Regions from separate parts of the Streptomyces sp. NPDC048002 genome, predicted to be linked through region 2. Evidence: predicted binding sites of a transcription regulator. Region 2 holds the regulator's gene; each other region holds the start of a gene.
What was found. The regulator HrcA, encoded in region 2, represses chaperone genes, less so after heat shock. The targets are predictions, from matches to a motif close to TTNGCACTCNGNNNNNCNGAGTGCNAA.

Region 1: groL (chaperonin GroEL) is a predicted target of HrcA. The motif match lies at 4,403-4,429, and genes of this name have one in related genera.
Region 3: groES (co-chaperone GroES) is a predicted target of HrcA. The motif match lies at 3,745-3,771, and genes of this name have one in related genera.

Annotation. Positions count from the first base shown of each region.
Region 1 covers NZ_JBEZNL010000002.1:468,423-474,970, reverse strand. Annotated here, with positions in the region: gene AB0E07_RS05090 (trehalose-6-phosphate synthase) at 1-736, opposite strand, end outside; gene AB0E07_RS05085 (glucosyl-3-phosphoglycerate synthase) at 799-1,743, opposite strand; SAM riboswitch class I at 1,915-2,073, shown strand; gene thrC (threonine synthase) at 2,092-3,375, shown strand; gene AB0E07_RS05075 (MoaD/ThiS family protein) at 3,372-3,647, shown strand; gene AB0E07_RS05070 (cold-shock protein) at 4,047-4,250, shown strand; gene groL (chaperonin GroEL) at 4,591-6,213, shown strand; gene AB0E07_RS05060 (polysaccharide deacetylase family protein) at 6,307-6,548, opposite strand, start outside.
Region 2 covers NZ_JBEZNL010000009.1:182,380-188,927, forward strand. Annotated here, with positions in the region: gene AB0E07_RS15090 (SpoIIE family protein phosphatase) at 1-1,151, shown strand, start outside; gene hemW (radical SAM family heme chaperone HemW) at 1,179-2,411, shown strand; gene AB0E07_RS15100 (DUF3097 domain-containing protein) at 2,722-3,528, opposite strand; gene AB0E07_RS15105 (MBL fold metallo-hydrolase) at 3,563-4,288, opposite strand; gene hrcA (heat-inducible transcriptional repressor HrcA) at 4,451-5,467, shown strand; gene dnaJ (molecular chaperone DnaJ) at 5,468-6,548, shown strand, end outside.
Region 3 covers NZ_JBEZNL010000038.1:55,063-61,610, forward strand. Annotated here, with positions in the region: gene AB0E07_RS32285 (RNA polymerase sigma factor) at 1-410, shown strand, start outside; gene AB0E07_RS32290 (class I SAM-dependent methyltransferase) at 729-1,907, opposite strand; gene AB0E07_RS32295 (polysaccharide deacetylase family protein) at 1,998-2,939, shown strand; gene AB0E07_RS32300 (polysaccharide deacetylase family protein) at 2,936-3,655, shown strand; gene groES (co-chaperone GroES) at 3,918-4,226, shown strand; gene groL (chaperonin GroEL) at 4,346-5,971, shown strand; gene AB0E07_RS32315 (hypothetical protein) at 5,978-6,548, opposite strand, start outside.

The sequences.
Region 1 (6,548 bases), on a different contig from region 2:
GCGACCGCGCGCGCAGGAAGTCCGCGTCCGCGCCCAGGCCGTGCACACCGACCTCGGTGGAGCCGAGGCCGCCCGCCTCCTGGGCGCAGGCGGTGAAGGCGTCCGCCCAGCGCCGGGTGAGGAAGCCGAGCCGGTCGGCGCCGAGCATGCCGTCGAGCACCTGACGCGCCACGTCGTCGGGGAGCAGCCGGAAGTAGTCGACCGGCGCCCACGGCGTGTGCGAGAAGTGGCCGATGCGCAGGTCGGGCCGGAGGCCGCGGAGCATCCCCGGCACCAGCGTCAGGTGGTAGTCCTGGACCAGGACCGCCGCGCCCTCGGCCGCCTCCTCGGCCAGCGCCTCGGCGAAGGCCCGGTTGTAGCGGACGTAGTTCTCCCACTGCCGCCGGAAAACGGCGTCGAAGACCGGCTCCAGCGGCGTCTGGTACAGCATGTGGTGGACGAACCACAGCACGGAGTTGGCGACGCCGTTGTAGGCGTCGGAGTGCACCTCGGCCGGGATGTCGAGCATCCGTACGCCGTCCTCGCCGACCCCGCGGCGGACCGCCTCGCGGTCGCCGTCGGAGAGCGCCGAGCACACCCACAGCGCGCCGGCGTCCGGCCCGATCGCCGAGAGGCCGGAGACGAGTCCGCCCCCGCCGCGTTTGGCGCGCAGCGAACCGTCGTCCTGGACCTCGTAGGAGACCGGGCCGCGATTCGACGCGACCAGCACCTGGGCAGCACCGTGCGTGGAAGCCATGTGCTCCAACCTAGCCCGTGCCGTAAACGCTCAAACGTACGAGCCGGCGGCGGGGGCGTGGGTTACGCCACCTTGCGCGCGGCGTACTCGGCGATCTCCACCATCGGCGGCCGTTCCTCGGTGTCCACCGAGTAGGTCCGCGGCTCGAAACCGTCCTCGCCGCGCTCGAACTGGGTGAGCGAGGGGCGGACGAGGTGCCCGCGGGCCAGCCGCAGCTGGGCCGTGCGGTAGATCGCCGCGGACATCCGGCCGAGCGCCTGCCCGTCCTGGTGCCGGTGCTTGCGCACCCCCACGTCGACCTGGGCCAGCGCGTCGAGGCCCACCAGGTGCAGCGAGTCGATCAGCATGCCCAGCTCCACGCCGTAGCCGACGGGGAAGGGGAGCTGTTCGAGCAGGGAGCGGCGGGCCGCGTACTCCCCGCCGAGGGGCTGCACGAAGCCGGCCAGCTGCGGCCAGTGCATGTTCAGCAGCGGGCGGGCCATCAGCTCGGTGACCCGGCCGCCCTGTCCCGCGGCCTGCCCCAGCGGCCGGTCGTACATCGCCTTGACCAGGTCCACCCCGGGCTCGGTGAGCAGCGGGCCGACGATGCCCGAGACGAAGTCCGAGGAGAACTCCTTCAGGTCCGCGTCGATGAAGCAGACGATGTCGCCCCGGGTGGCCAGCAGCGAGCGCCAGAGCACCTCGCCCTTGCCGGGCGCCGTGGGGATGCGGGGCAGGATCGCGTCCCGGTGGACGACCGTCGCCCCGGCCGCCGCCGCGACCTCGGAGGTGCGGTCGGTCGAACCGGAGTCGATCACGACGATCTCGTCGACCAGCGGCACCTGCCGCATCAGGTCGTGCCGGATCACGGCGACGATGTCACCGACCGTCCGCTCCTCGTTGAGCGCGGGCAGCACGACGGAGACCGACTGGCCCGAGGCGCGTTTCGCGGCCATGATCTGGTGCAGCGGGCGGTCGGTCACGGACCAGGAGCGGGTACTCAGCCAGCGTTCTACTTGTTCCAGCACAGTGCGCGGCTCCTCTGCGTTCTCTCGGCAAGCTCGGGACCGGCATGACGGGCATGTGATCCATCTCGCGGTTCGGACGGCTCCCTCAACTGTCCTGGCCTTCGGTTACAGTCTTGAACAACGCTGATGACCATCGCATGTCGGGGGTCGTCAACGCCCACAACCACATACCGCTCATCCAGAGGGGCAGAGGGACACGGCCCGATGAAGCCCCGGCAACCCTCCAGTCGGTTCTCGTAGCGATCACTGTCGATCGTCCTTGCGAGGCTCCCGGCTAGGGAAGGTGCCAAATCCGTCTCACGGCGAGATGCGTCGTGAGGAAGATGAGGAGAAAGGGCCTCGCCTCACATGGCTGTGCAGACTGCCGCAAGCACCGGAAACACCACCGTCGACCTCGGCCCCGCCGCCGCCCTGAGCTGCCGCGAGTGCGGTCACCGCGTCCCGCTCGGCCCGGTCTTCGCCTGCGAGGAGTGTTTCGGCCCGCTGGAGATCGCTTACGACTTCTCGGCGTACGACACCGAGGAGCTCCGCGCGCGGATCGAGGCGGGCCCCGCGAACATCTGGCGCTACGCGCCGCTGCTGCCCGTCCCCGCAGACGTGGCGGACAAGCCCAACCTGAACCCCGGCTGGACCAAGCTCGTGCAGGCCGACAACCTGGCCCGCGAACTCGGCGTCACCGGCGGCCTGTATGTGAAGGACGACTCCGGAAACCCGACGCACTCCTTCAAGGACCGCGTCGTCGCCCAGGCGCTGGAGGCCGCCCGCGCCTTCGGCTTCACCACGCTCAGCTGCTCCTCCACCGGCAACCTGGCCGGCGCGGTGGGCGCCGCGGCGGCCCGTGCGGGCCTGCGCTCGTGCGTGTTCATCCCGCACGACCTGGAGCAGGGCAAGGTCGTCATGGCCGCGGTCTACGGCGGCGAGCTCGTCGGCATCGAGGGCAACTACGACGATGTGAACCGCTTCTGCTCCGAGCTGATCGGCGACCCGGCCGGCGAGGGCTGGGGCTTCGTCAACGTCAACCTGCGGCCCTACTACGCGGAGGGTTCCAAGACCCTCGCGTACGAGATCTGCGAGCAGCTCGGCTGGCGGCTGCCGGACCAGATCGTCGTGCCGATCGCCTCCGGCTCGCAGCTCACCAAGATCGACAAGGGGCTCCAGGAGCTGATCAAGCTCGGGCTGGTCGAGGACAGGCCGTACAAGATCTTCGGTGCCCAGGCCGAGGGCTGCTCGCCGGTGTCGGTGGCCTACAAGGAGGGCCACGACGTGGTCCGCCCGCAGAAGCCGAACACCATCGCCAAGTCGCTGGCCATCGGCAACCCGGCGGACGGGCCCTACGTCCTGGACATCGCCCGCCGCACCGGCGGCGCGGTGGAGGACGTCACCGACGAGGAAGTCGTCGACGCCATCAAGCTGCTGGCCCGCACCGAGGGCATCTTCGCCGAGACGGCCGGCGGTGTGACCGTCGGTGTGACGCAGAAGCTGATCAAGAACGGTCTGCTCGACCCGGCGAAGACGACTGTCGTCCTCAACACCGGCGACGGCCTGAAGACCCTCGACGCGGTGGCCGGCACCGGCCTCACCGCCACCATCCGCCCGAACCTGGACTCCTTCCGAGAGGCTGGCCTCGCATGAGCGTGACCGTCCGCATCCCCACCATCCTGCGCACCTACACCGGCGGGCAGGCCGAGGTCGCCGCCGAGGGCGGCACCCTCGGCGAGGTCATCGCCGACCTGGAGAAGAACCACACCGGCATCGCCGCCCGCGTCCTGGACGACCAGGGCAAGCTGCGCCGCTTCGTGAACGTCTACGTCAACGACGACGACGTCCGCTTCGAGCAGGGCCTGGACACGGCGACCCCCGAGGGGGCCGGCGTCTCCATCATTCCGGCGGTCGCCGGCGGTTGATCGTTACCTTCGGTAACTGAGGTTACCGAGAGTTCATCGAATTGCCCTCTCCGTAAGAGAAACGGAGGGGGCAATTCTGCTTGATTGAGCACGGTACAGTTGGGGAACCCGCCGCTGTCGTGCGATAAGAAGTAGCCAAAGTGTGCGGGTATTTTGCGTCATTTGCTTCTTTTGCGGGGCCCGACTTGCCCTGAATCCAGGCGAATTCTTACTACATTCCGGACCTCGTGCGTCCAGAATTCTCGTCCGATTGACCTGTTGCAGACGGCAGTTGGACAGATACATTCAGCCGCGGTCGACGCGTTCCGGCGCACGCCCCCAAAACGACTGGGGGGTGAGGTCTGACCCGGATCCGCGAAGTGCGGATCTGCGCAAGGGCCAGTAATAGGGGAGTTAGGCATGGCTCAGGGCACCGTCAAGTGGTTCAACGCGGAGAAGGGGTACGGCTTCATCGCGGTCGACGGTGGTGCGGATGTTTTCGTCCACTACAGCGCGATCCAGATGGACGGTTACCGCACCCTGGAAGAGGGCCAGCGGGTCGAGTTCGAGATCTCGCAGGGCCAGAAGGGCCCGCAGGCCGACATGGTTCGCGTCACTGCCTGAACGCGCGACCGAGAACCGCAAGCGACGTCTTCCGCTGAAGGGCTCGCACCGGAGGGACCCAACCCCTCGGGTGCGAGCCCTTCCGTGTGCCCGCGCGCGGGCCGGCGCCGGGCCGCGCGCCCGATCGGGTGGGGTTCGATCCCCGAGAGCCGCTTGCACTCGCATGGGTCGAGTGCTAATCATTGGCGTTAGCACTCTGAAGGTGAGAGTGACAACGAAGGACCGGGTCGGTGAGGCCGCAGGCCGGGTGGGGCAAGGAACCACGAGGCAGGCAGGCCGTCCGTCGCGGGCGCGGGCGCGGTCCGAGGAATCACCCCCAGTCCTGGAGGGACCACTTCACATGGCCAAGATCATCGCGTTCGACGAGGAGGCGCGGCGCGGCCTCGAGCGCGGCATGAACCAGCTCGCGGACGCCGTCAAGGTGACGCTCGGCCCCAAGGGTCGCAACGTCGTCCTCGAGAAGAAGTGGGGCGCCCCCACGATCACCAACGACGGTGTCTCCATCGCCAAGGAGATCGAGCTCGAGGACCCGTACGAGAAGATCGGCGCCGAGCTGGTCAAGGAAGTCGCCAAGAAGACGGACGACGTCGCCGGTGACGGTACGACCACCGCGACCGTTCTCGCCCAGGCGCTGGTCCGCGAGGGCCTGCGCAACGTCGCCGCCGGCGCCAACCCGATGGCCCTGAAGCGCGGTATCGAGAAGGCCGTCGAGGCCGTCTCCGCCGCCCTGCTGGAGCAGGCGAAGGACGTCGAGACCAAGGAGCAGATCGCCTCCACGGCCTCCATCTCCGCCGCCGACACCCAGATCGGCGAGCTGATCGCCGAGGCCATGGACAAGGTCGGCAAGGAAGGCGTCATCACCGTCGAGGAGTCCCAGACCTTCGGTCTGGAGCTCGAGCTCACCGAGGGTATGCGCTTCGACAAGGGCTACATCTCGGCGTACTTCGCCACCGACATGGAGCGGATGGAGGCGTCGCTCGACGACCCGTACATCCTGATCGCCAACTCCAAGATCGGCTCCGTCAAGGACCTGCTCCCGCTGCTGGAGAAGGTCATGCAGTCGGGCAAGCCGCTGCTGATCATCGCCGAGGACGTCGAGGGCGAGGCCCTGTCGACCCTGGTCGTCAACAAGATCCGCGGCACCTTCAAGTCCGTCGCCGTCAAGGCCCCGGGCTTCGGCGACCGCCGCAAGGCGATGCTGAACGACATCGCCATCCTCACCGGCGGCGAGGTCATCTCCGAGGAGGTCGGTCTCAAGCTCGAGAACACCTCCCTGGACCTGCTGGGCAAGGCCCGCAAGGTCGTCATCACCAAGGACGAGACCACGATCGTCGACGGCGCCGGCTCCTCCGAGCAGGTCGCCGGCCGGGTCAACCAGATCCGCGCCGAGATCGAGAACAGCGACTCCGACTACGACCGCGAGAAGCTCCAGGAGCGCCTGGCGAAGCTCGCGGGCGGCGTGGCCGTCATCAAGGCCGGTGCCGCCACCGAGGTGGAGCTCAAGGAGCGCAAGCACCGCATCGAGGACGCCGTGCGCAACGCCAAGGCGGCCGTCGAGGAGGGCATCGTCGCCGGTGGTGGCGTGGCCCTGCTCCAGGCCTCCGCGGTCTTCGAGAAGCTGGAGCTGGACGGCGACGAGGCGACCGGCGCCAACGCCGTGAAGCTCGCGCTGGAGGCCCCGCTGAAGCAGATCGCCGTCAACGGTGGTCTGGAGGGTGGCGTCGTCGTGGAGAAGGTGCGCAACCTGGCCGTCGGCCACGGTCTGAACGCCGCCACGGGTGAGTACGTCGACATGATCGCCGAGGGCATCATCGACCCGGCGAAGGTGACCCGTTCCGCGCTGCAGAACGCCGCCTCCATCGCCGCGCTGTTCCTCACCACCGAGGCCGTCATCGCCGACAAGCCGGAGAAGGCCGCCGCGGCCGCTCCGGGCGGCATGCCGGGCGGTGACATGGACTTCTGATCGACCTGACGGTTGATCCACGTCCTGACGGAGGGCGGCACTCCCCGATGAGGGGGGTGCCGCCCTCCGGCTTTTCCGCGTCCGGCCGCCGGGTCAGGGGGCGACCCGCAGGGAGGTGAACCGGGGCCACGCGCCGTCCGGGGCGTCGTTGCGGACGGCGAGCGACAGGCCGCCGTCCGTCCGCGCGGGTTCCTCCCCGTCGCGTCGGCGCACCGTCAGCGTCACCTCGTCGTCCACCGTGATCCGCACCGCCTCCGGCGAGACGTCGACGGTCATCCGGTGCGCCGGTGCCGGGGTGAGCCGCCGGACGGTGACCTCCGGTGCCGCCCCGTGCC
Region 2 (6,548 bases):
AGGTGGGCGGGCGCGGCTGGACCCTGCCCGGCACCGAGGGCGCCGGCCCGCCGCCGGCCCGGGTCTGGCACGCCTGCGAGCACCTCATCGAGGACCTGCGCCGGGCGCTGGAGGCGGACCCGCCGCGCCCGTCGGACGACCTGCGCTCGGGCCCGGTGCCGTACCCCTGGCCCAAGGAGGCGCTGGGGGAGCGGGACCCCGACGGCACGGCGCTGGCGTACCGGCTGGTCGCGGGGGGCCGCCCGCTGGGCACGCTGGTGATCGGGCGGGCGGGCCCCGAGGGCTTCCCCGACGAGGTCACCGGGCTGGTGGAGGACCTCGGCCGCCGGGTGGCCCTCGCCATCGGCGCGGCCCGGCAGTACGCCCGGCAGGCCACCATCAGCGCCGTCCTCCAGCGCGGACTGCTGCCCGGCGCCGTCGCCGAGATCCCCGGCCTGGCCAGCGCCCTCGTCTACGAGCCCTGCGTCCAGGGCGGGCCCAGCGGTGACTTCTACGACCTCTTCCCGGCCGGTGACGGCCGCTGGTGCTTCGCGGTCGGCGACGTCCAGGGCAAGGGCCCGGAGGCGGCCGTGGTGATCGGCCTGGCCCGCCCCTGGCTGCGGCTGCTGGCCCGGGAGGGGTACGGCGTCGCCGACGTCCTGGACCGCCTCAACCAGCTCCTCCTCGACGACGCCACGGAGGCCGCCGACGCCAGGGCCCGCGCCCTCGTAGGTCCCGCCGCCCCGGGAGACGGTCCGCAGACCCGCTTCCTGTCCCTGCTCTACGGGGAGCTGGCCCCCTTCGAAGGGGGCGTCCGCTGCACCCTCGCCTCCGCCGGGCATCCGCTGCCGCTGCTGCTGGACGCGCGCGGCGGCGTCCGTACCGCCGCGCAGCCGCAGACCCTCCTCGGCGTCGTCGAGGACGCCACGTACACCAGCGAGACGCTGGAGCTGCGGGCCGGGGACAGTCTGCTCTGTGTGACCGACGGGGTCACCGAGCGGCGCAGCGGCACCCGCCAGTTCGACGACGGCGACGGGCTCGCCGCCGCGCTGGCCGGCTGCGCGGGCCTCGGCGCGCAGTCCATCGCCGAGCGGATCCGGCGGCTGGTCCACGACTTCGGGGGCCGCCCGCCGGAGGACGACCTGGCGCTGCTGGTGCTCCAGGCCGAGTGACCCTCCGGGTGCTGGACAATGGAAGGCATGCCTTCCGCACTCCCCGACGGCGAGCCGGTCCCCGACGACGGCACGCTCCCCGCCTCCGCGCTGGCCGGCGCGGCCGACCGCCCGCTCGGGTTCTACCTGCACGTCCCCTACTGCGCGACCCGCTGCGGGTACTGCGACTTCAACACCTACACGGCGACCGAGCTGCGCGGCACCGGCGGCGTCCTGGCCTCCCGCGACAACTACGCGGACACCCTCACCGACGAGGTCCGCCTGGCCCGGAAGGTGCTGGGCGACGACCCGCGGGCGGTGCGTACGGTCTTCGTGGGCGGCGGTACGCCGACCCTGCTCGCGGCGGAGGACCTGGTGCGGATGCTGGGCGCGATCCGCGACGAGTTCGGGCTCGCCCCGGACGCGGAGATCACCACCGAGGCGAACCCGGAGTCGGTGGACCCGGCCTATCTGGCCACCCTCCGCGAGGGCGGCTTCAACCGGATCTCCTTCGGCATGCAGAGCGCGAAGCGGCATGTGCTGCAGGTGCTGGACCGCACCCACACACCGGGCCGCCCCGAGGCGTGCGTGGCGGAGGCGCGGGCCGCCGGGTTCGAGCACGTCAACCTCGACCTGATCTACGGCACCCCCGGGGAGTCCGACGACGACTGGCGGGCGTCCCTGGAGGCCGCGATCGGCGCCGGGCCGGACCATGTCTCGGCGTACGCCCTGATCGTCGAGGAGGGCACCCAGCTGGCCCGCCGCATCCGGCGCGGCGAGGTCCCGATGACCGACGACGACGTGCACGCCGACCGCTATCTGATCGCGGACGAGGTCATGGCCCGGGCCGGCTTCGACTGGTACGAGGTCTCGAACTGGGCGACCTCCCCGGCCGGCCGGTGCCTGCACAACGAGCTGTACTGGCGCGGCGCCGACTGGTGGGGTGCGGGCCCCGGCGCCCACTCCCACGTGGGCGGGGTCCGCTGGTGGAACGTGAAGCACCCCGGCGCCTACGCGGCGGCGCTGGCCTCCGGCCGGTCCCCGGGCGCCGGGCGCGAGCTGCTGTCGGACGAGGACCGGCGCGTCGAGCGGATCCTGCTGGAGCTGCGGCTGCGGGAGGGCGTACCGCTGTCCCTGCTGCGGGAGGCGGGCCTCGCGGCCGCCCACCGCGCCCTCGGCGACGGCCTGCTGGAGCCGGGCCCCTACGACGGGGGCCGAGCCGTACTGACCCTGCGCGGACGCCTGCTGGCGGACGCGGTGGTCCGCGACCTGGTCGACTGACACCGGACCGGCGGCGGTGCCGCGGAGGCCGGTGCGGGGCGCCTCGGGCCCCGGCGCGCGCGGCCCCGCACCGGTCCGTCGCGCGGCGACCGTGGTCGTGGCGGCGGGGGTGCGGTGCGCCCGGCGGGGTGTCCGCCCGCGGTGGCGTGGGTCACCGGCGGGTGCGGGCCGGTGCCTGGTGGCCGTGGGGCGAGTGGTGCGGCGGTGACCGTCGTGCGGTGGGGGCGACCGGGGCGCGCGGTCCTGCGCCGAGGGCGTGGTCCTGGGCCGTCACGTGGTCCGGGGCCGAGATCGTGGTCCGGGGCCGGGGTCAGGGGGCCGTCACGTGGTCGATCAGGTGTTCCACGGAGCCCAGCAGCTCCGGCTCCAGGTCCTTGTAGGAACTGACGCGGGCCAGGATGGCCTGCCACACCGCGCCGGTGTTCTCCGAGGGCCAGCCGAGCGCCCGGCACACGCCGGTCTTCCAGTCCTGTCCGCGGGGCACCTTCGGCCAGGCCGCGATGCCCAGGGAGGCGGGCTTCACGGCCTCCCAGATGTCGATGTAGGGATGGCCCACCACCAGGGCGTGCTCGCCGGTCACCTCCTGTGCGATGCGCCACTCCTTGGACCCCGGCACCAGGTGGTCCACGAGCACCCCGAGCCGCGCGTCCGGGCCGGGGGCGAACTCCGCGACGATCGCCGGCAGGTCGTCCACGCCCTCCAGGTACTCCACCACCACGCCCTCGATGCGCAGGTCGTCGCCCCAGACCTTCTCCACCAGCTCCGCGTCGTGCCGGCCCTCGACGTAGATGCGCCCGGCGCGTGCCACCCGGGCCCGGGCACCGGGGACCGCGACGGAACCGGACGCCGTCCGGGCGGGCCGGGCCGGACCTCCGGACGAGGGACGGACCAGTGTCACGGCCCTGCCCTCCAGCAGGAAGCCCCGCGGTTCCAGCGGGAACACCCGGTGCTTGCCGAAGCGGTCCTCCAGCGTCACCGTGCCCGCCTCGCAGCGGATCACCGCCCCGCAGAAACCGGTGCCGGGCTCCTCCACCACCAGACCGGGCTCCGCCTCGACCTCGGGAACCGGCTTGGGCTTCTTCCACGGCGGGGTCAGGTCCGGCGAGTACTGGCGCATTCGGATGACGATAGGAGAACCGCCCCGCCAGGTCCTACGACACGCCGAAGCGCGCCGCCAGCACGTCGCGCTGGGCCCGGACGAACGCGGCGTCCACCACCGCTCCGTGACCGGGCACGTACAGCGCGTCCTCGCCGCCCAGCGACAGCAGCCGGTCCAGAGCCGCCGGCCACCGCGAGGGCACCGCGTCCGGGCCCGCCTGCGGCTCGCCCGACTCCTCCACCAGGTCCCCGCAGAACACCACCTCCGGGCTGCCCGGAACCAGGACCACCAGGTCGTGGGCGGTGTGCCCGGGACCCACGTTGGCGAGGAGGACCTGGCGGCCGGGGCCGAGGTCCAGGGTCCACTCGCCCGAGACGTGGTGGCGGGGCGGGGTGAGCACGTCCACCGCCTCGTCCGCCGCGGCCGCTTCCAGACCGTGGCGCACCGCGTCGGCCCGCAGCTCCGCCCGGCCGTGCGGCCCGTACACGGCGTCGACGCCGACCGCGCCGTACACCTCGGCGCCCGCGAAGGCCGCCGCGCCGAAGACATGGTCGAAGTGCGGATGGGTCAGCGCGAGATGGGTCACACGGTGACCGGCGAGCGCCTCCGCCCGCATCCGCAGCCGCGCCCCCTCCGCCAGGCTCGACCCGGCGTCGACCACCAGCGCCGTAGCCTCTCCGAGGACCACACCGGCCGTACAGTCCCAGCCGGGCAGCCGGCAGCGCCCCACTCCGGGCGCGACCCGCTCCCACCCCAGCTCTTCCCAAGTCACCGTCATACCGGCGACGCTAGCTCCACAGGCCGCCGCCTCGGTCCGACCTTGCCCGGGGAGTACCCCACCGCCGTACACTGGGGCCGGGACTGCTGGCACTCGGACGGACAGAGTGCCAGGCGAGGAGCCCCGGGGGACTGGGGGACGACTTTCTGGAGGTGTGCGCGGATGCTGAGTGAACGCAGGCTGCAAGTACTGCGCGCCATCGTCCAGGACTACGTGGGCACCGAGGAACCGGTGGGTTCCAAGGCCCTCACCGAGCGGCACAACCTCGGGGTCTCCCCGGCGACCGTCCGCAACGACATGGCGGCGCTGGAGGACGAGGGCTTCATCGCCCAGCCGCACACCAGCGCCGGACGCATCCCGACGGACAAGGGCTACCGGCTCTTCGTCGACAAGCTGGCCGGCGTCAAGCCGATGACCGCGCCGGAGCGGCGCGCCATCCAGAACTTCCTGGACGGCTCCGTCGACCTCGACGACGTGGTCGCCCGCACGGTCCGGCTGCTCGCCCAGCTCACCCGCCAGGTCGCCGTCGTGCAGTACCCCTCGCTGACCCGGTCCACGGTGCGCCATGTCGAGCTGCTCTCGCTGGCGCCCGCGCGGGTGATGCTCGTGCTGATCACGGACACCGGACGGGTCGAGCAGCGGATGGTCGACTGCCCGGCGCCGTTCGGCGAGACGTCCCTGGCCGATCTGCGGGCGCGGCTGAACAGCCGGGTCGCGGGCCGGCGCTTCACCGATGTGCCGCCGCTCGTCGAGGACCTCCCCGAGGGCTTCGACATCGAGGACCGCGGCACGGTCTCGGCCGTCCTCTCCACCCTGCTGGAGACGCTGGTCGAGGAGAACGAGGAGCGGCTGATGATCGGCGGCACCGCCAATCTCACCCGCTTCGGACATGACTTTCCCCTCACCATCCGGCCCGTCCTGGAGGCACTGGAGGAGCACGTCGTCCTCCTCAAACTCCTGGGCGAGGCGGGAGATTCGGGCATGACCGTGCGCATCGGGCACGAGAACGCCTACGAGGGACTCAACTCCACGTCCGTCGTGTCGGTCGGCTACGGTTCGGGCGGCGAGGCAGTAGCCAAGCTCGGCGTGGTCGGACCGACCCGCATGGATTACCCGGGAACGATGGGAGCGGTACGAGCGGTGGCACGGTACGTCGGACAGATCCTGGCGGAGTCGTAAGTGGCCACGGACTACTACGCCGTTCTCGGCGTGCGCCGCGACGCGTCGCAGGATGAGATCAAGAAGGCCTTCCGGCGGCTCGCTCGCGAGCTGCACCCGGACGTCAACCCGGACCCGAAGACCCAGGAGCGGTTCAAGGAGATCAACGCCGCTTACGAGGTGCTGTCGGACCCGCAGAAGAAGCAGGTCTACGACCTCGGCGGCGACCCGCTCTCGCAGGGCGGCGGCGCGGGCGCGGGCGGCTTCGGGGCCGGTGGCTTCGGCAACTTCTCCGACATCATGGACGCGTTCTTCGGCACGGCCTCGCAGCGCGGTCCGCGCTCGCGCACCCGCCGCGGCCAGGACGCCATGATCCGGCTGGAGATCGAGCTGGACGAGGCGGCCTTCGGCACGACCAAGGACATCCAGGTCGACACGGCCGTCGTCTGCAACACGTGCAGCGGCGAGGGCGCGGCGCCCGGAACCTCGGCCCAGACCTGTGACATGTGCCGCGGCCGCGGTGAGGTGTCGCAGGTGACGCGGTCCTTCCTCGGCCAGGTCATGACCTCGCGGCCGTGCCCCCAGTGCCAGGGCTTCGGCACCGTGGTGCCCACCCCGTGCCCGGAGTGCGCGGGCGACGGGCGGGTCCGCTCGCGGCGCACCCTCACGGTCAAGATCCCGGCCGGTGTGGACAACGGCACCCGGATCCAGCTGGCCGGCGAGGGCGAGGTCGGGCCCGGTGGCGGTCCCGCCGGTGACCTGTACGTGGAGATCCACGAGCTGCCGCACTCGACCTTCCAGCGGCGCGGCGACGACCTGCACTGCACGGTGACGATCCCGATGACGGCGGCGTCCCTGGGCACGAAGGTCCCGCTGGAGACCCTGGACGGCATGGAGGAGGTCGACATCCGGCCGGGCACCCAGTCCGGCCAGTCGATCCCGCTGCACGGCCGGGGCGTCACGCACCTGCGCGGCGGCGGCCGGGGCGACCTGATCGTCCACGTCGAGGTGCAGACCCCGACCAAGCTCGACCCGGAGCAGGAGCGCCTCCTGCGCGAACTGGCCAAGCTCCGCGGCGAGGAACGGCCCCAGGGCCAGTTCC
Region 3 (6,548 bases), on a different contig from region 2:
TCGGCCGCGCGGAGGCCACCGCGGGCGGCCCTCCCGGCCCGTACGCCCTCCAGGCGACCATCGCCGCCTGTCACGCCCGCGCCTACACCTACGAGGAGACCGACTGGCGCAGCATCGCCACGCTCTACGCCCTGCTCGCCGCCCGCGCGCCCTCCCCGGTCGTCGAACTCAACCGGGCGGTGGCCGTGTCCATGGCCGACGGCCCTGCCCCCGCCCTGGAGATCGTCGACGCCCTGGCCGCCGAGGGCACCCTGCGCGACTACCACCTCCTGCCGAGCGTCCGCGGCGACCTCCTCCAACGCCTGGGCCGTCCGGCGGAGGCGAGGGCGGAGTTCGAACGGGCGGCGGCCCTGACCCACAACGCACGCGAGCGTGCACTCCTGGAACGACGCGCGGAGGCTTGCGGGTAGCACCCGCGCGGCTCGGGCGGGCGTGGCCGAGCCGGGTTTGTGGTGGCGGGCCGCGTCGTCGGAGCCCGCACGCTCGCCACTGCGGCCGGTCGTCCCCGGGGCCGGTGGGCCGGCGGCGGCCCGGTGGCCCCTGTCGGCCGAGGGGCGCGGGCCCGCGTGCGGCCAGGGGGACGCCGGGGCCCGGTGGGTGCGTGGCGTGGCGTGGCGTGGCGTGGCTTCGGCGGGCCGCCGTCGGCCTTCTGCGATCCCAGCCGTGCGGACCGCGGCGCCCCGGCCGCCGTGCGGTGCGGCGGGGTCCGCGTTCCCGCGGGGCCGGGCTCAGGGGCGGTCGGTGGACCGCGCCGGGTGGCCGAGGAGCATCGTCGGGGCTCCGGCGACCCTGGTCAGGAACACCGTCGCCGTGTTCGGGCCCTGCGGCTTGACCTTCTTGCGCAGTTCCTCCGGTTCGACGGCCGAGCCGCGCTTCTTGACGGTGAGGACACCGACCCCGCGCTCCCGCAGCAGCGCCTTCAACCGCTTGACGTTGAAGGGAAGTTGATCGGTGATCTCGTACGCGGTGGCGTACGGCGTCGGCCGGTGTTCGTCGGCCGTGACGTAGGCGATGGTCGGGTCGATCAGACCGCCGTCGAGTTCCTCGGCGACCTCCGCCACCAGATGGGAGCGGATGACGGCGCCGTCCGGCTCGTACAGGTACCGCCCGACCGGACGGACCGCCGGGTCGGGCAGGGAGCGGGACAGGAGGGTGCGGGGCCCCGGGAGCAGGGTCGCCCGGACCGCCCCCGGCGCGGTGCCGAACCACAGCACCGCCTCCTTCACGTCCCCGCCGTCCGAGATCCACTCCGCCTCGGCCTCCGCCGGCACGGCCTCGTGGGGGATGCCCGGCGCGACCTTCAGGGCCGCGTGCGGGGCCTTCGACGCGGCCGACACCGCCCAGGACAGCGGCGGCGAGTACGCCTCGGGGTCGAAGATCCGGCCCCGGCCGCCGCGCCGCGCGGGGTCGACGAACACGGCGTCCCAGCCGTCCGTGGCGACCTCCGTGACATCCGCCTCGCGCACCTCGATCAGCTCGGCGAGCCCCAGGGCCTCGGCGTTGGCGCGGGCGACGGCGGCCGTCAGCGGGTCCCGGTCCACGGCCAGCACCCGGATCCCGGCGCGGGCCAGGGCGATCGCGTCCCCGCCGATCCCGCAGCACAGATCGGCGACCGAGGTGACGCCCAGCTCCCGCAGCCGCCCGGCCCGGTAGGCCGCCACGCTCGACCGGGTCGACTGCTCCACGCCGTGGGGCGTGAAGAACATCCGCCCCGCGTCCTCCGCTCCGAACTTCGCCTCCGCCCGTGTGCGCAGCCGGGCCTGTCCGAGTGCCGCCGACACCAGCTCGGCCGGGTGGTCCCGGCGCAGCCGGGTGGCCACCGCGAGTTCGTCGGCGGGGGCGGTGCCGCGGACCGCGTCGAGGAGGGCGCGGCCCTCGGGGGTGAGGAGGGGAGCGAGGTCGTTCACCGGGTCATTGTGGGCCAGTCGGTGGACGGCGCGCCCGCGGTGGCGGTGTCGGCCCGGCGCGGGGGCGGGGGCCTGGGAGGATCCGGCCCCATGCGAGAAGTCGTACAAAATGATAAGAACCGGACCCTTCGTGGGGTGGGGTTGCACGGCGGACTCGCCCTGCTGACCGCCGCCGCCCTCCTCTCGGGCTGTGTGGGGAGCGACGGTCCCGCCACCTCGGGGGCGGCCCGTCCCGCCCCCGGGCAGCAGCCCCTCCAGGCGCCGCCCGCCCGCGCCCTGGACGCCTACGCCGGCAAGCTGGGCGCCGCCGCCGCGGCCCGCGCCGCCACGGCGAAGCGCTGGAAGCTGGCCAGGGTCCCGCTGACCGCCCCGGCGCCCCCCGCGAAGAAGCCGAGGATCACCACCCGCAAGGGCTTCGAGGTCGACGGCCACACCGAGGACGGACTCCCGCCGGTCTTCACCACGGTCCCCACCAAGGAGAAGATCGTCTTCCTCACCATCGACGACGGCGCCGAGAAGGACCCCGCCTTCCTGCGCATGATGAGCGAGCTGAAGATCCCCTACACCGCCTTCCTCAGCGACTACCTGGTCAAGGAGGACTACGGCTACTTCGCGCGGATGCAGCGCGCGGGCGTGGGCCTGCACAACCACACCCTCCACCACCCCTACCTGCCGGGCCTGTCCTACGCCCGCCAGAAGCGCGAGATCTGCGGCATGCAGGACGTGATCGAGAAGCGCTATGGCAAGCGCCCGGCCCTCTTCCGCCCGCCCTTCGGCAACTACAACGAGAACACCCTGCGCGCCGCCAAGTCCTGCGGCATCACCCACGCGCCCCTGTGGAACGAGGAGGTCTTCGTCGACCGCTGGGAGTACCGCGAGTGGGACCGGGACCTCCACCCCGGCGACATCGTGCTCAGCCACTTCCGCGGCAAGGAGCACTGGAAGGGGTCGATGACCGACATGATCCGCCGGTTCCTCGACCGGGTCACGGCCGAGGGGTACGCGGTGGCGAGACTGGAGGACTACCTGTGAGGGCGCGGGGTCCGCTCGCCGGGCTGGCGGCGGCCGCGCTCCTGGCCGGCTGCGCCCAGGCCGCGGGCCCCTCGGACCGCCCCGGCCAACCGTCGGCCCGTACGTCCACGCAGGCGTCCCGGCCGTACCGGACGCCGCCGGTCGTGGACCGCGTCGCCACCCGCGAACCGGTCGTCTTCCTCACCTACGACGACGGCGCCGAACGCGACCCCCGCTTCATCGACCTGGTCCGCGAACTGCGGCTCCCGGTCGGCATGTTCCTCACCGACAGCGTCGCCGGACCGGGCTACGGCCACTTCGCCCGGCTGCGCGCGGTGGGCGCCACGATCCAGAACCACACCCTCGACCACACCTCCCTGCGCGGCCTGCCCTACGCCGGGCAGCGCGCCGAGATCTGCGGCCAGCAGGACAAGCTCCACGCCCGCTTCGGCATCCGCCCCCGCCTCTTCCGCCCGCCGCACGGCACGTACGACGCCACCACGCTCCGCGCGGCCGCCGACTGCGGGATCTCGGCGGTGGTGCTGTGGCGGGCGACGATGACCCCGTCCGGCCGGCTGACGTTCACCGAGGGCCCCCACCGCCTGCGCCCCGGCGACATCGTCTCCCTCCCCTCCACCGACCCCACGGGCCTGCCCCTGGTCGACCGGACGAGACGCCTGCTGACGGAAATCCGGGAGGCGGGCCTACGAGCGGGCCGCCTGGAGGACCACCTGTGACCGTGGCCGAGGGTGGTGGCGGATCCCGTGGCGGACCGCGGTGGAATCCCTGCGGCGGCGCGGTGCGAAGATCGGACCGCCGCGCGTAATTGGCACTCCGCTTGACCGAGTGCTAATCGCGGTCATAGTCTCGGGTCTGGCACTCCCCACTGGAGAGTGCCAACTACGCGACGGGCAGGTCCGGCACCCGCGACGACGGATCCACCTGGTCGCCACCTCAGACAGTTAACCCCGTGAGATCTCCGAAGGGGGAGGTCGGATCGTGACGACCACCAGCTCCAAGGTTGCCATCAAGCCGCTTGAGGACCGCATCGTGGTCCAGCCGCTCGACGCCGAGCAGACCACCGCCTCTGGCCTGGTCATCCCGGACACCGCGAAGGAGAAGCCCCAGGAGGGCGTCATCCTCGCCGTCGGTCCGGGTCGCTTCGAGAACGGCGAGCGCCTGCCGCTCGACGTCAAGGTCGGCGACATCGTGCTGTACAGCAAGTACGGCGGCACCGAGGTGAAGTACAACGGCGAGGAGTACCTCGTCCTCTCGTCCCGCGACGTGCTCGCGGTCATCGAGAAGTAAGACCACCTCAGAGTTTTCCCACTGCGCCCCTGGCCCCCGCGACCATTTATGAACCCGGGCGCCCGGGGCGCAGTGTCTTTTTTGAGAAACCCACAGATTCGAGAGGGCTCCCAGCTGTCATGGCGAAGATCCTGAAGTTCGACGAGGACGCCCGTCGCGCCCTCGAGCGCGGCGTCAACAAGCTGGCCGACACGGTCAAGGTGACGATCGGCCCCAAGGGCCGCAACGTCGTCATCGACAAGAAGTTCGGCGCCCCCACCATCACCAACGACGGTGTCACGATCGCCCGTGAGGTCGAGATCGAGGACCCGTACGAGAACCTCGGCGCCCAGCTGGTGAAGGAGGTGGCGACCAAGACCAACGACATCGCGGGTGACGGCACCACCACCGCCACCGTGCTCGCCCAGGCGCTGGTGCGCGAGGGCCTGAAGAACGTCGCCGCGGGTGCCTCCCCGGCCGCCCTGAAGAAGGGCATCGACGCCGCCGTCAAGGCCGTCTCCGAGGACCTCCTCGCCACCGCCCGCCCGATCGACGACAAGGCCGACATCGCGGCCGTCGCCGCGCTGTCCGCCCAGGACCAGCAGGTCGGCGAGCTGATCGCCGAGGCGATGGACAAGGTCGGCAAGGACGGTGTCATCACCGTCGAGGAGTCCAACACCTTCGGTCTGGAGCTGGACTTCACCGAGGGCATGGCCTTCGACAAGGGCTACCTGTCGCCGTACTTCGTGACGGACCAGGAGCGCATGGAAGCCGTCCTGGAGGACCCCTACATCCTCATCAACCAGGGCAAGATCTCCTCCATCCAGGACCTGCTGCCGCTGCTGGAGAAGGTCATCCAGGCCGGCGCGTCCAAGCCGCTGCTGATCATCGCCGAGGACGTCGAGGGCGAGGCCCTGTCGACCCTGGTCGTGAACAAGATCCGCGGCACCTTCAACGCGGTCGCCGTCAAGGCCCCCGGCTTCGGTGACCGCCGCAAGGCGATGCTCCAGGACATGGCGGTCCTCACCGGCGCCACGGTCATCTCCGAGGAGGTCGGCCTCAAGCTCGACCAGGCCGGTCTGGACGTGCTGGGCTCCGCCCGCCGCGTGACCATCTCCAAGGACGACACCACGATCGTCGACGGCGCCGGCAACTCCGAGGACGTCGTCGGCCGCGTCGGCCAGATCAAGGCCGAGATCGAGAACACGGACTCCGACTGGGACCGCGAGAAGCTCCAGGAGCGCCTCGCGAAGCTGGCCGGCGGCGTGTGCGTGATCAAGGTCGGCGCCGCCACCGAGGTGGAGCTGAAGGAGAAGAAGCACCGTCTGGAGGACGCCATCTCCGCGACCCGCGCCGCGGTCGAGGAGGGCATCGTCTCCGGTGGTGGCTCCGCTCTGGTCCACGCCGTCAAGGTCCTTGAGGGCAACCTCGACAAGACCGGCGACGAGGCCACCGGTGTCGCGGTCGTCCGCAAGGCCGCCGTCGAGCCGCTGCGCTGGATCGCCGAGAACGCCGGCCTGGAGGGTTACGTCATTACCTCCAAGGTCGCCGAGCTCGACAAGGGCCAGGGCTTCAACGCCGCCACCGGCGAGTACGGCGACCTGGTCAAGGCCGGCGTCATCGACCCGGTCAAGGTCACCCGCTCCGCCCTGGAGAACGCCGCCTCCATCGCTTCCCTCCTCCTGACGACCGAGACCCTGGTCGTCGAGAAGAAGGAAGAGGAGGAGCCCGCCGCGGCCGGTCACGGCCACGGCCACTCCCACTGACCCAGGTCAGCACCGAAGGCCCGGCACCCCGCTTCCACGGGGGGTGCCGGGCTTCCGGCTTTCCGGGGCGCCCCGGTCCGCCCCCTCGGAGCAGCCGCCGCAGAACGTCTCGTCACCCACCGGCCGGAACAGGGTGGCCTGGGTGTGCTCGCCCTCGCACTCCCGCAGCCCGGACAGCCTGACGGAGAGACGACCGGGCGAACTCGTCGCGCCGGGCGGTGGCACGGTGTCCCCGGGTACGGGCGCCACCTCGCGGAGCAGATAGCGCAGCAGACCGCCGGGACGGTGGACCGGGGTCCCGTCGTCCGGGAGACCGCGCAGGATGTGCGCGCGGACCGTGGACGGCGTGTGCCCCGCGGCCAGCCAGCGGGCGGTGAGCGCGGTCAACTGCTTGCGCATGGCGGCGGGGATGTGCCGGAGGGCGGGGGCGAGCCGGGGGTACTCGGAGACGAGAGCGCGGGCCTCTTCGTCCACTTCACCGGTTGACGGCTCGGGGGGTTCGGGGGGTTGGTCGGGGGTGTTCTCCGTGGTGTTCGCCTTTGGATGACCGTCGGTGGGCCGACGACTCGGCTGACCG